Regions from separate parts of the Desulfitobacterium hafniense DCB-2 genome, predicted to be linked through region 2. Evidence: riboswitches for the same ligand, from Rfam matches in the RefSeq annotation. Region 2 holds a riboswitch; the other holds the start of a gene.

Region 1 (7,433 bases), 1.2 Mb from region 2:
ATTTGCAGGGCATCCTTGGCTGTAGCTGTATTGGCGAGAACCCTGTCCACCGGTTGGACGATTTCGGCTAAAGTCTGAATCATTTCTTTTTTAGCATGCAATTCATAGCTGGGTATAATCCCCAACAACTTTCCTTTTTCATCGCAGACAATCAAGGTATCGGTCTTGCGCTGACGCATAAAGCTGATGGCGACAACCGGCGTCTTGGAGGGGAGAATGATGGCCGGGTTGTCACGCATGATATCGGTAATGGGAATATAATCCGGGTTTTGGTAGATTCTGTTCTTGCCAATAAATTCCTCAACAAAGCCATGGGCAGGATTGCTCAGCAATTGGTCGGGGGTGTCCAGCTGCAACAGCTCGCCATCCCGTAAAACAGCGATACGATCGCCAAGCTTGAGGGCTTCATCCATGTCATGGGTAACAAAAACAATGGTTTTATGCATTTCCGACTGAATGCGCAGCAATTCATCCTGAAGCTGCTCCCGGGTCATGGGATCCAGTGCCCCAAAAGGCTCATCCATGAGAATAATATCGGGATTGGCTGCCAGGGCCCTGGCCACCCCCACCCGCTGCTGCTGCCCACCGGAAAGCTCCCGGGGATAGCGTTTGGCAAATACTCCGGCGTCCAGCCCCACTACATCCATCAGATAAGCAACGCGTTCTTTGAGCTTCGACTCCGGCCATTTTTTCAGCCTCGGTATCAGGGCTATGTTATTTTCAATGGTATAGTGCGGAAACAAACCTACCTGCTGAATGACATAGCCGATATTGCGGCGGAGAGGCACCGGGTCAATGCTGTCGATATCCTGCCCGTCAATGGTGATTTTTCCCCCTGTATGAGGAATCAGGCGGTTAATCATTTTCATCGTCGTTGTCTTTCCGCAGCCGCTGGGGCCGATGAGTACCATCAGTTCGCCGCTGTTTATCTCGAAATTAAGTGATTTCACGGCTTCGGTACCATCATCGTATTTTTTACTGACATTTTCGAATTTGATCATATACGCTCAAACCTCCTCCTAGAAAATTTTAACATGATCAAGGGCAGATGACAACTTATAAAACTCTAGTAAGTTGTCATCTGCCCTTGATTCGTTCTCTTTTTCATATACCACGCCCCGTAAAAAACCCCCCGGACCATTGTCCGAAGGAGTATCAAATACGGTATTATTCTTTATTAAATGCATGATGTCTACGAAAATTTTATTAACATTTAATTTAGCGCTTAGCTTTGATAACCTTGACAGCTTGTGAGCATTTTGTTATATTATAAAGCGTTCGGTAAAAACGGGGTGTGGCTCAGTTTGGTAGAGCGCTGCGTTCGGGACGCAGAGGCCGCAGGTTCAAATCCTGTCACCCCGACCACTACATAGGCGAATAGAGAGTCCTTCGGGGCTCTTTTTTCTTTACGAGTTTAGATTACTTACAACACGAGATATTGATTACGGATAAACCTATAGGATTACATATTGCCCGCGATTGGATTATTAAATGTTTTTAATTGCGGAATAGTATGGATTAGTATTATCAGTCGATTCGACGCTTTTGGGGGGAATTTTCAAAAAATATATGTCACCAAACGCCCCTTCAATTCGTGTTAGTGGTGTAAGGAGGTGAGAGCATGAACCGCATATCCCGATCAGCGGAAGAAATCGAGAGCGTTATCAGAGAGTACAGCGATATGCTCTACAGAATCTGTTTGGTAATGCTTGGCTCACAGCAGAATGCTGAAGATGCTCTGCAGGATATTTTTGTGAAATATATTTCAAAGGCACCGGTTTTCACCGGGGCGGAACATCAGAAAGCCTGGCTGATCCGCGTGGCTGCAAATGTCTGCAAAGACATGCGCAGGTTTAATTTCCGTCATAAGCACATGAACATTGAGAGATTGTCGGAGTTCTGCAAATCTGAGGAAGACTCAGGTATATTGGAGGCAGTCTTCTCGCTGCCCGCACAGTACAGAATGGTTTTGTTTCTGCATTATGTCGAAGGCTATGATGTGGGCAGTATCGCGCATATGGCAGATATTTCGCCTGCAGCGGTGAAAAAACGTCTTCAGCGCGGCAGGGAAAAATTAAAGCTCAAATACACAGAGGAGGATTTCGGATATGAAAAAACACCAGTTAAGACAAGCATTTAGCGGCATACATATCACAGCTGAACTACAGCAGCGCCTGATTGAGAATTGCACCCGTTCAGCGGCTGCGGAAGCCAAAGCCAAAGCTTATCGGCTCCCCAGAAGATGGCTCGCTCTGGCAGCGTCACTGACCCTATTTGTGGCATGTTTCTCTCAAACCACATATGGAAGTTCGTTCTATGAGAAATTTGTCGGCGTGGTTTTGGGCGGGCACACATACTACTTAACCGGCCCGGTTCCGGCGAATGATGTTCCTGATCCCAGCTTAATGAAGGACTCAAGCGAAGAAAACCACACCGACAGCCGCCGCCCCGGGTTCACTGACTTGGCCGAAGCGCAAGCGTATCTCGACTTTGAACTGAAACTCCCTACCTACCTTCCCGAAGGCTATCAGCTTGACAGGATCAGCCTGTATACCACCAATAACGATGCCATCAGCGGAGAGTATGCCGACATTTTCTTTACCAAAGGCAAGCGGCTTATCTATCTCCAGACAAGGCTCATGAACGAAAAAACAAGCTTTGCAACGGAACTGGGCAATATGAAGCTGACCGAAATCAATGGATACAGTGCGCTGCAGGGAAGAAAGAATTTAGATGTTGATATCAATGGCGTGATGTATATGTTCAGCGCATCGAAAGCCGATGTAGGCGCCGATGAACTGATAAAGATGGTGGAATCAATCGACTGATTTCAGCGAATCTAAATTTCCACTACGAATGGCCACCGAATGTTCATAGGGCAAATCAGGCTGACATAGCGTCAGCCTATTTTTGTTGCGATACGCAAGGAATACCGGATATGGTATAATTTAAACATAACGACACTATCCTATCAATATCACGGGAGGCAAAGCCATGTTGCAGGGAAAAAAGACCTTTCTCCGTCCGCTGGAGCTTGATGATATCCCCATTTTTTATCAATGGTATAACAACCAAAACCTTAATTATTGGGCGAATGCCGCCTGGCCTTTGAGCACAATGCTTAGCGAAGAGGAAATCGAAGAACGCTTTTTCACCCCCCAGAAAGACGGCAGCCGCTATCTCATTCTCAATGAAGAGCAAAAGCCCATCGGAACCGTAGGCTATCGGGATGTCAATCTCCCCGCCCGCTCGGCGGTACTGTTCATCGTTATTGGTGAAAGCGATTATTGGAACCGTGGCTATGGCACGGACGCTTTGAAAGTGTTGATCGACTATCTTTTCTATCAGTGGAATTTTCATCGCCTGAGCCTCGATTTATGGGACGGGAATCTGCGTGCTTTAAAAGCCTATGAGAAACTGGGTTTTAAGGTTGAAGGCAGATTAAGGCAGGCGCGCTTTGTCTTAGGTGAGTATCGCGATGGGATCCTCATGGGCTTGCTGCGGGATGAATATCTGGAGCACCATCCCCCTCATCCTCCTCAAGGGATCTAAATTTTCTTAAAGGGTTGAATTCATCAATAAGTTAGAGTATTATATATAAGTAATTGAATACCTCTGGGGATTGGTGAAATTCCATACCGGCGGTCAAGCCCGCGAGCCATTATGGCAGATCTGGTGTAATTCCAGAGCCGACAGTAAAGTCTGGATGAGAAGAGGAAATTAAAGTGCTGATGCGCTTTTTATTTGCTATGGTTTTTAGGCCCCAGAGAATGAACTCTGGGGTTTTTTATAGTGTTTTTATGGGAAACTAAGCAAAACTAACTCAAAGAGATGGGAAACGGCGGCGATCACATGGAACTTGACAATCATTACATGTCCCGGGCCCTGGAATTGGCAGCCTTGGCTATGGGCAGAACCAGTCCCAATCCCCTGGTGGGATGTGTCATCGTTAAGGATGGCGCTATTGTCGGTGAAGGATATCATCAGAAAGCCGGCACTCCCCATGCCGAAGTTCACGCTCTGCAGGCAGCCGGAGAACATGCCCGGGGAGCCACAGCCTATGTTACTTTAGAGCCTTGTTCTCATTTCGGGAAAACCCCTCCCTGTGCCGACGCACTGATTAAAGCCGGAATCCAACGCGTTGTCGTGGCTATGGTGGATCCCAATCCCTTAGTGGGCGGACAAGGGATCACCCGCTTGCGGGCAGCCGGCATTCAGGTTGATGTGGGGCTTAAAGAAAAGGAAGCCAGGACCTTAAACAAGGGCTTTCTAAAGGCCATGCAGACCGGCCTTCCCTTTGTCCTCTACAAATCGGCTTTAACCCTTGATGGTAAAATAGCGACGGAGTCAGGTGACTCCAAATGGGTTACCAATGAAGCCTCCCGTGCCTATGTCCACCGGCTGCGCGATCACTTCGATGTGATTATGGTGGGCAGTGAAACCGTGCGCCAGGATAATCCTGCTTTGAATTGCCGGATTGACGAAGGCCGTGATCCGGTGCGCTTGATCGTGGATGGAACATTGCAAATTCCTCTGCAGGCCGCCGTACTTGCTTCCTCCTGTACCGCCCCCTGTCTCATCGCCACCACGGCCTCCGCTCCTTTGGATAAGCTGAAGGCCTTGCGGGCTCTGGAGAATGTAGAGGTTTGGCAGTATGATTCCCCCCGTTATGTTCCTTTAAAAGACCTGCTGGGAGATTTAGTCAAACGGGGTTGGAACTCTGTATTGCTGGAGGGCGGCGGCGGGCTGGCCGGCTCCCTGCTCCGCGAGCAGCTTATCGATGAGGTGGAGTTTATCTATGCGCCCAAGCTCATCGGAGGCAAAGGTCCTTCCCCCCTGACCGGACTTGAGCTTCCTTTGATGGCACAGGCGATTCCTTTAGAATTTCTGGAGATCGACGGAGGAACCGGGGATCTCCGGGTACGGGCCAAAGTAAATTATGCCGATTAAGTAGTCATCCGATTAAGCAGTCATCCGATTAAACAGTCAAAAGAGGTGAGTGAACATGTTTACCGGTATCATCGAAGAGTTAGGCAAGGTAACGGATCTGAAGGTTCTGCCCGATTCCGCTCAATTGACCCTGGAAGGAACTAAAGTGCTTGAAAGCACCCAAATCGGGGACAGCATCGCTGTCAACGGCATCTGCCTCACGGTGGTGAAAATGCAGGGAAATTTATTTACCGTGGATGTCATGGCCGAAACTTTACATAAAACCAACCTCAAGGAATGCAGCCGGGGAACGCAGGTCAACCTGGAGCGGGCTCTGCAGCTCTCCACCCGATTGGGCGGCCATCTGGTAAGCGGTCATGTGGACGGAGTGGGCACCATTCAAAAGATCACCCCGGTGGGAATTGCCCGGGTCTTTACCATCAAAGCCACTCCGGAACTTTTAAACTATGTCTTGCCCAAAGGCTCCATCGCCATTGACGGCATTTCTCTTACCGTGGTGGAGCTCCTTCCTCAGGCTTTTACCGTATCCCTGATCCCCCATACCCGCCAAGAAACTACCTTAGGCTTTAAAGGCGTGGGCGATGTGGTTAATCTGGAAACCGACCTGATCGGAAAGTATGTGGCACGGTTCATGGAGAAAAAAGAAGCCCCCCGAAAGGATTTATCCATGAGTTTCTTAGCCGAAAACGGCTTTATCTAGATTAGATTTTAGACAGGAGTGATCAACATGGAATTTCGCTTTAATACGATTGAAGAAGCCATCGAAGACATCCGCCAAGGCAAAATTATTGTCGTCGTGGATGACGAGGAAAGAGAAAACGAAGGGGATCTGCTGATGGCCGCAGAGAAAGCAACCCCTGAGGCGATCAATTTTATGGCCACCCATGGCCGGGGTTTAATCTGTGTCCCCATGACCGCCGAGCGCATTCAAGCCTTAAATCTTGAACCCATGGTAACCCACAATACGGATCCCCATGGAACCGCCTTTACCGTGAGTGTGGATGGCTGCGACTGCACTACGGGAATCTCCGCTTTTGAGCGGGCCAATACGGTAAAAGTCCTCCTTGATCCTCACAGCCGCCCCGAGAATCTCCGCCGTCCCGGACATATCTTCCCTCTCAAAGCCCGGGAAGGAGGGGTCCTGGTCCGCGCCGGTCATACAGAAGGCGCCGTTGATCTTGCCCGCTTGGCAGGCTTTCAACCGGCAGGGGTCATTTGCGAAATCTTGAAAGACGACGGCACCATGGCAAGGGTTCCCGACCTCATGGAATTCGTTAAAAAACACGATCTCAAAATGGTTACCATTAAAGATCTCATTCATTTCCGACGCCAAAAAGAAAAATTAGTGGAACGGGTGGTCGGTATTGAACTCCCTACAGACTTTGGGGACTTCAAAGCAGTGGGCTATCGGAGTTTATTGGATGGACAAGAGCATATTGCCCTGGTCAAGGGGGATGTGGACGATGGTGAGCCGGTGCTGGTAAGGGTCCACTCAGAATGCCTGACCGGAGATGTTTTTCATTCCCGCCGCTGTGACTGCGGCGAGCAGCTTTCTGCCGCTCTGGAAAGCATTCAAAAAGAAGGCCGGGGAGTCTTGCTCTATATGCGCCAGGAAGGCCGGGGCATTGGGCTGCTCAATAAGTTGAAGGCCTATAAATTGCAGGAAGAAGGCAAAGATACTGTGGAAGCTAATCTTGCCTTGGGTTTCCCTGCCGACCTCAGGGATTACGGCGTAGGAGCTCAGATTCTGGTGGACTTAGGCATCCGCAAGGTACGGCTGATGACCAATAACCCCCGCAAAATCGTCGGTTTGGAAGGCTATGGCCTGGAGATTCAGGAGCGCGTTTCCATGGAAATGCCGGTTAAGCCTGAAAACCAGCATTATCTCCACACCAAGAAAATTAAATTGGGTCATTACCTGCCCGGCGTTCGTTAGTATTTAGAAAATGCTTACACTTTAAGCATACTTGTGATTCACGATGATTAGAAAGGATGAAGAACTATGATGACTTATGAAGGTAAACTGATTGCTGAAGGATTAAAATTCGGGATTGTCGCCGCTCGTTTCAACGAATTTATCACCAACAAACTGGTGGGAGGCGCCCTTGACGCCCTCCTCCGTCATGGTGTTGCGGAAAGCGATATTGAAATCGCCTGGGTTCCCGGAGCCTTTGAAATCCCTTTAGTTGCCCAAAAGATGGCCGAAACCAAAAAATACGATGCCATTATCTGCCTGGGAGCCGTTATTCGCGGTGCCACACCCCATTTTGACTTTGTCAGTGCCGAGGTGAGCAAAGGGGTGGCCCATGTCGGTTTAGAAACCAAACTGCCCGTTGTTTTCGGCGTCTTAACCACAGATACCATCGAACAAGCCATTGAACGGGCCGGAACAAAAGCCGGCAACAAAGGCTTCGATTCTGCCATCACCGCCATTGAAACCGTTAATCTGTTAAAAATGATTCAATAAATAAAACCTTCGATAA
Region 2 (7,433 bases):
AAAATGGCCAGATCCAGCTTTTCCTTGGCAATACAGTCAAGGGCATCCTTGCCGTTATAAAATTTAAAGAGATTATAGTTCTCATTTTTCAGATAAACTTCCACCAAATCGGCAATAGCTTGTTCATCATCAACAATCAAAATATTGGCAGCCAAAAGCGTCAACTTCTTTCTTTTAAGTATATAACCCCATATTATTATACCGCAAAGCCAAAAATCCATTTTGCAGCTTTTTGCTTATGAAAATCTTAAGATTTTCTGAATATCACCATACCGATAAGGGACAGCCCACCCTATCGGCAAACTGTCCCTTTGGCAATTTTCTTGTCCTGCTCAATCAGGTGATGGGGAAATTAAAAGGCCAACGAGACAAGCCGGTCGATCACTTCGGCAAAGGGCAAGCCTGCGGCCGCCATCATTCTCGGAAAACGGCTGTATGAGGTCATGCCGGGCAAAGTATTCACCTCGTTGAGGATTACTGTTCCATCTTCTTTCAGAAACATATCCACCCGCGCCAGTCCCCTGCAGCCCAAAGCGCGATAGATGGCTTTTGCCGTCTCCTGAACCCGCGAGCGCGCCTCTGGGGAAATGTCGGCGGGAACGATTAGTGTTGAGTTTTCGGAACCCTTTTCCGGCTCATTCTCCTGATGGATTCTGAAAAAGCCATGAGACAGACAGATCTGATCGACCTCACCGGCCATCAAATCCAGATCGTTTCCAAATATCGCACAGCCTACCTCGCTGCCGACGACAGCCTCTTCAATCAGCACCTTCGAGTCATACTGTCTGGCGATTTCCACCGCACTCAGCAATTCTTCTTGGCGGCATACCTTAGTGACGCCGAAGGATGAACCCGAACGGGCCGGCTTGACATAAACGGGATAAGCAAGCCGTTCGGCGTCAATAGTCTCCTTCGCAGTGACCGTCCGGAACTTTGGCGTGGCAATTCCTGCCTTTCCAGCGACGATATAAGCCAGGGATTTGTCCATGCACAGAGCCGAACTCGGGATATCGCAGCCCACATAGGGGATGCCGGAAAGCTCCAACAAACCCTGTATCGCGCCATCCTCGCCAAATTTGCCATGCAGAACGGGAAACACCAGATCCAAGGGGATCCTTTGGTATTGCCCCTGCTCCAGAACAAGCAATCCCTGGACGCTTCTGTCCGGTGACAGGATAGCCGGACGGCAACTGCCCTTTTCCCAATTGGCCTCAGGGTAGTGACAAAGCTGCCAAACCCCATCTTTCGTAATCCCGATATAGAAGGGTTCATACTTTTCGAGATCCAGGTTTTTGGCCACCTCCCCAGCAGATTTAACGGAGACGGGATGTTCTTCGGAACAGCCTCCGAAGATAATTGCGATTTTCAACTTACTCATAAGCTTTCTCCTTTCAAATTTCCTTTTCCTCTGCGATAGCAGTTCCTTCCGGAAGCGGATACCCGATTTCAAATACATCCGTATAAAGCATATTTTCGGAAATAACTTGCTTGGATTTGTTGTCGATCACCTGCCGGCAAACGGAAACCCGCTCAAATATTTTTCCCTCTTTTTGGAGAAAGCGCTTATCACGATTAACAACCTCGTAACTATACCCTTTAGCCTGATCCATAAAAATACGGCCATAGATGTAAGGCCCATCAATGGATAGTTCAATTTGGAAGGTAAGATTGGTATCGTTTTTGACCTTTAAATCCAACCACCCTTCGTGGATTGTCGCGTCCACACCATCCGGTTCATCCTCATCGGGAGAAGGAAAATCTTTAATCTCATGAGCATGCCGTTCGACAATCGTGAGGGGAGTATGCAGAAAGAGCCAAAACAGCAAATTGCTGAGATGACACAAACCGCCTCCCGGAACCGTAACCAATTCGTCATTGACCACGCATAGACCGTCCTTATACCGCTCATTTTTCTCGGCATATCTCACCCGCTGCCAAAATGAAAATGTTTCGCCAGGGCGGATCAATAGGCCATTGACGGGCTCCGCAGCAAGGCGCAGATTAAACACCTTGTTCTCCTGGTATTTTATATCCATGCCGGTATTTTCATTGAGAAGCTTCGACTTGGTTTCATAAATGCAAAAAGGCAAAAACTCTGGAGCCTTTGCTTTGGCATAGTGGTTCCGGTCAAGGTACATCTTGGTATAGAAGCATAATTTCCGTTGTATCCTGCGGACCGGCAGCAGGAATGGGAATAACTGAGTCAATCTTTTTCTTTTCATGTCGAGACCCCTTTCAGGAATATGGTTTCACCACCCTACCGCCGTTTTAAGTACAGCTGGAAAGCCCGGTTAACGGGAAGCTAAAGCAGGGCGCGGACGATCTCCTCCGTATGCATGCCGCGGGAGCCTTTGACCAGAACTGCGTCACCGGGAGACAGAAAGGATTTCAACTCCTCAGCGGCCTGATAGTTATTGTCCAAAACGCGGCAGTCGATCCCGGCCCGGACGGAGCGGGCACCCTCGGCCACGGCTTTCGCCTCCTGACCGACGGTGAGTAAAATATCCACTCCGTTTTCCGCAGCGCAGACGCCGACTTCAAAATGCGCCTGCCGGGAATACTCCCCCAGTTCCAGCATATCCGCCAGCACGGCTACTCTGCGGCCGGCCCGGAACCCCGCAAGAACACTCAGGCTGCTTTTGGCCGCGCCGGGACTGGAGTTGTAGGAATCATCAATGACGGCAACCTCATTGACATGGTAAATCTGCTGGCGCATGGCCAGGGGGCGGTAATCCCTGAGTGCGGCGGCGGCCCGTTTCAGAGGCACGCCCAGCCGCTCCGCCACGGCCAGAGCGGCCAGGGCATCCAGAACATGGTGCATTCCCAGTACCGGCAGGGTCACCTCCACGCTCTCGCTCCCCGGAGCAAGGCAGCGGAAAGCGGTGGTTTCCTCTTGAACCGTAATCCCCTCCGCGCGAAAATCACACCAAGGCAACCTGCCATAAAAAACGGTCTCATACCCTGTCTTGCCGCGGAGTCCGGCCAGCATCGGATCGTCCCCGTTTAAAAACAGAACGGAACCCTGAGTGAACCGGTCGGTGATGTGCAGCTTCTCCCGCAGGATGTTCCCCTGGGTTTTGAGCTGGCCGATGTGAGTAATGCCGAGGTTGGTCATGACGGCGTACTTCGGCTCGGCGACCTGAGCCAGGCGCGCCATTTCGCCGAAATCGCTTATCCCCATCTCCACCACCGCCGCTTCGTGTTCCCAGGAAAACTGAAACATCATCAGGGGCAGTCCGATCTGGCTGTTATGGTTTCCTCCCGTCTTCATCACCTTGTATCCTGCGGAAAGTGCCAGTGCGGTCATTTCTTTCGTCGTCGTCTTCCCGGCGCTCCCTGTGATCCCGACGACAGGGATGGAAAATCTCTGCCGATAGGCGGCGGCAATCTGCTGGAGCGCCAGCTGAGTCGAATCCACCGCGATCCAGGCTTCTTCCGCCTCCATCCGCATATGCTCCTGGGTCAGTGCCGCGGCTGCACCCGAGGCGAATGCGGCGTGCAGAAAGGTGTGGGCGTCCGCCTTTTCGCCTTTGAGGGGGACAAACAGGGAACCGTCGGTCACTTTCCGGCTGTCGGTCACCACCGAGGTCACCATCGTATCCGGGTCCCCGCAGAGTAATTTTCCGCCGCAGGCGGCAACGATTTCGCGTACTGTCATTTCCATTGCAAAAAGCACCTCACAGCTCTCGTCGTCAAGATTGCTATTTCCGGTTTTGCACTAGCGGAACAGCATGTTTTACACTGTATGTATTCCGCCAGGTCTTATGCTCACTTCCGCCGGCATTCCCAGATGCCGCCGCACGCTGAGCTCCGGCTCAGCTAGGCGATGAGAAAATCAAAGTAAGTGTTGGGATAAGGTTCGTGTTTCAGGCTGTAATGCCACCACTCGCAAGCGTAGGAAACAAAACCGCTGGCCTCCATGATCGAACAAAGATATTGACGGTTTCTCGCTTCGGCTTGGCTGATTCCATGTGCGCCATGATGTGAGACTGAATCCATCAAATCAAAATCACCGCCCATGGGCACAAGTGTTCCGGAAGCTAAATGATAAAGGGTTAAATCAATGGCGCTGCCCCGGCTGTGGCCCGACTTGGCAGCCACATATCCTTTTTCGATGATCTCGGATCGGTCAATATTCGGATAGTGTTTCTGTTTCGTCCGGCCATCTTCCGGCTGTTTAGACCAGCGCAGAAAGCAATCTACGGCGCATTGAGGGCGGTAACCATCCCAAAGAAGCAAGCCAAAGCCCAAGGATGCGGCGTTTTCCCGTGCTTTTTCCAAGGCCGCGCACAACGCTCTCGTACCGACAATTCGATTGGCTGCATAGCCGTCCACCGGTTTGCCGGTAAAATTATCCCAGGTGGCGTATTTAGCATCCCAACGTATTCCTGATACCAACTCGTCCACAAAGACAAAATCACTTTTCATGGTCTTTCTCCTTTCAACGACACGATTCATCCTTTCATATTGACATTTTTCTTTGCTTTTATCCGAGACCCCCTTCCAGGAATATAAAAACCTGTCCGATTCGACATTTTCATCTTAGCGAAATCAGGCAGGCGATGTTGGAATTTTAACTTATGGATTTCTTAAGATTTCCTTATTTCCATATCCGGAGATTCAGATTAAGGAGAAAATCACCCTATCTTAAGGGTTTATTAAGGCATCTACCACTGAAGTCAACAATGTGCTATACTCTTTTTAGATGAATACGAACCTTCGAGGTAGGGTGAAATTCCCGACCGGCGGTAATGATTGCCCGTGCAATTCAGCCCGCAACTCAGTGTAGCGCCAGTGCTGCACCGACTGACTTGGTGAGACTCCAAGGCCGACGGTATAGTCCGGATGGGAGAAGGTACAAACCAGCTTAGGCCAAGTGGCCTTATGTTTGTTATGTTTGTATGTTTATGCCTCGAGGAACACCATTTCCTCGAGGCATTTTTGTTCTTTCTGATCTGAGGGTTTTATTCTCTACACATTTACTATTGGGGGATTTATCAATGCAACAATCAAAGCAAGCATCCAATCGGAGTATCTGGCTCATCGCACTGGGGGCGGCCATGTGGGGCCTGGACGGGGTCTTCATCGTATCCTTATTGCAACATGTGTCATCTTCACAAATCGTCTGGTTAGAGCACCTGTTACTGTTCTTATTTGCCGCACCTGTGCTCATCTGGAAGCGTCAGGAGCTGAAACAACTCAATGGCGGAGACTGGCTGGCTGTCTTATTTATCGGCTGGGGCGGCTCAGCTTTGGCCTCCATTCTGTTCACCGCCGGATTTACTTATGGCAATCCCAATGTGGTCCTTCTCCTGCAGAAAGTTCAGCCCATTTTTGTTATTCTTCTCGCCTCCTGGATGCTTAAGGAACGGATGAGAAAAGATTTCTATGCCCTGTTTGTTGTGGCCCTGATCGGCGCCTACCTGCTTACTTTCGGCCTGCACCTGCCAACTTCCGGAGTCAGCTTGGCACAGCTGCTCGGTTCCTTATGTGCCATCGGAGCAGCCGCCCTCTGGGGTGGATCCACCGTCATGGGCAAGCGTTTGATCGGAAAATTATCCTTCACCACCTTGACTGCCCTGAGATTTGCTGTCGCGCTGCCGCTCTTAACCATCATTGTCCTGGTACAGCAGCCCAACTGGGCCGACCTCGGTCAAAGTCTCCATCTGGCTCCGGTCTGGGCCAACCTGTTGTACCAGACCCTGGTGCCCAGCCTTTTAAGCCTCTTGCTCTATTACCGCGGCCTGAACGGCGTCCGGGCTTCCCATGCCACCATTGCCGAACTGGCTTTCCCGGCCACCGGCCTGCTTGTAAACTGGCTGATCCTCCACCAAACCATCGATTTAGGGCAATGGCTGGGCTTTGCCATCGTCTGGCTGGTGGTGCTGCAGTTATCGCGGATGCCTAATGACCCTAAGTCTGCGGTGAAAACTTCCGAAAGAGCCAACCTGGCCGGTTTATAGCACTTTATGCCTTATACCTTATGCCGAAGCCTGAGCTAAACAAATACCATTTCTTTAAGGACACAAAGACTGCCGCCTAAGCCTTGATGGGCTTTGGCGGCAGTCTTTAGTTTCTAAATTACTTGTAAAGCGGAGCGCCCACTGGCTTAACTACACAGCCCGGCCCACATCGTTTCCGGCCCGGATCGCCAAAGCGATATTATAAGGCTCATGGCAGTCCCCAATGGCGTATTTCTCCTTCACCCCAATACCCTCAAGCAAAGACTTGTTGGGCAGCAAGTCGGCGGCATTGATGATCGAGTCGGCGGGGATCACGGTTTCCACTCCGTAATCCGAGGCAATGGTAATCTTGCCGTCGCCGATTTCCTTGATCGTGGCTCCCGGATAGGCTTTGACACCCAGAGCATAGAGGGCTGTCGTCATAAAACGCTGGGCATGATGAGACTGTTGCTTATCCAGATCCTCGTTGGGATTCGGTGTCACAATAGTGACCTTCTTCTTGCGCACCGTCAGCCATAAAGCGGCATCGAAGGCCTGAGCATTGGAACCGAATACCACCACGTTTTCGCCGGTGTTGTTGCCCATGAACCGGTCATAGTCGATAATCGGTACATTGCCGCCGCTTACGCCCACCTCCCCCGGCAAAGAGCCGGTGGCAAGGATTACGGCATCGGGGGCTTCGCCGGCGATCAGGGCGGCGTCCACTTCCTTGCTCAAAACGACGGTCACGCCGGTAACCTCCAACTGCCTGGCCAGGTAATCCTTAAGGTCGCCGAGGTTTTCGTGAGGTCCTTTGACCATGCCGGCAAAAGTGAGCTTGCCGCCGAGGGCACCGGTCTTTTCATAGAGGGTGACTTTGTGGCCGCGGGCGGCGGCGATGCGGGCGGCTTCCATACCGGCAGGACCGCCGCCGATGACCATAACCTTCTTCGCCGCTGCAGCCGGTTGAAGCTCATAAGTCTTCGGACCTTTGTCGGTCATTACCCGTTGCGTCAGGGCGTTAACACGGCAATACCCCATCTCACGGTTCATCTCGTTGGAGCCGATGTGGCAGTGGAGGCAGCGGGTGCAGGGGGCGATTTCGTCGCCGCGTCCCTCCTTCAGTTTGTTGACGTATTCAGTATCAACGGTAAGGGGGCGGTTCATAAGATAGAAGTCGACTTTGCCCTCGGCCAGTGCCTTCTCAAAGTAATCCGGGGCATGGGCCGGATCCATGTAGGTGACGGTGCCGCAAGGGATCTTAAGCGCTTCTTTGTAACGCCCGACAATATCGATCAGCATGCCGGCGCCGCTGTGGTTGGCGATCAGCTGGCCTTGCCAATGCCTGGAGAAATCCCACTGGGTGCCGTATCCGGTGGCGCCCTCAATCCCGTTTAAGATAAAGTAAAGGTCGCTGCCGAATTGACAAGGGTGATTGTCGAGGGGGCCTAAGCGCAGGTGCATGGCATCGCAGCCGGCGGCCTCGATCAA

Evidence for each region. Region 2 has a riboswitch for FMN ahead of DHAF_RS08280 (DMT family transporter). Riboswitches for the same ligand answer to the same signal wherever they lie in the genome.
Region 1: another riboswitch for FMN. It lies ahead of ribD (bifunctional diaminohydroxyphosphoribosylaminopyrimidine deaminase/5-amino-6-(5-phosphoribosylamino)uracil reductase RibD); the one in region 2 lies ahead of DHAF_RS08280 (DMT family transporter).

What each region holds. Positions count from the first base shown of each region.
Region 1 covers NC_011830.1:3,012,226-3,019,658, forward strand. Annotated here, with positions in the region: gene DHAF_RS14025 (ABC transporter ATP-binding protein) at 1-1,001, opposite strand, end outside; tRNA gene DHAF_RS14030 (tRNA-Pro) at 1,289-1,365, shown strand; gene DHAF_RS14035 (RNA polymerase sigma factor) at 1,622-2,140, shown strand; gene DHAF_RS14040 (DUF4367 domain-containing protein) at 2,109-2,828, shown strand; gene DHAF_RS14045 (GNAT family N-acetyltransferase) at 2,995-3,552, shown strand; FMN riboswitch at 3,608-3,722, shown strand; gene ribD (bifunctional diaminohydroxyphosphoribosylaminopyrimidine deaminase/5-amino-6-(5-phosphoribosylamino)uracil reductase RibD) at 3,832-4,950, shown strand; gene DHAF_RS14055 (riboflavin synthase) at 5,006-5,650, shown strand; gene DHAF_RS14060 (bifunctional 3,4-dihydroxy-2-butanone-4-phosphate synthase/GTP cyclohydrolase II) at 5,678-6,886, shown strand; gene ribH (6,7-dimethyl-8-ribityllumazine synthase) at 6,953-7,417, shown strand.
Region 2 covers NC_011830.1:1,773,500-1,780,932, reverse strand. Annotated here, with positions in the region: gene vanR (VanR-ABDEGLN family response regulator transcription factor) at 1-155, opposite strand, end outside; gene vanI (D-alanine--(R)-lactate ligase VanI) at 353-1,378, opposite strand; gene vanW (glycopeptide resistance accessory protein VanW) at 1,392-2,222, opposite strand; gene DHAF_RS08290 (UDP-N-acetylmuramoyl-tripeptide--D-alanyl-D-alanine ligase) at 2,303-3,658, opposite strand; gene DHAF_RS08285 (D-Ala-D-Ala dipeptidase VanX-I) at 3,820-4,428, opposite strand; FMN riboswitch at 4,712-4,861, shown strand; gene DHAF_RS08280 (DMT family transporter) at 5,001-5,963, shown strand; gene DHAF_RS08275 (oxidoreductase) at 6,114-7,433, opposite strand, start outside.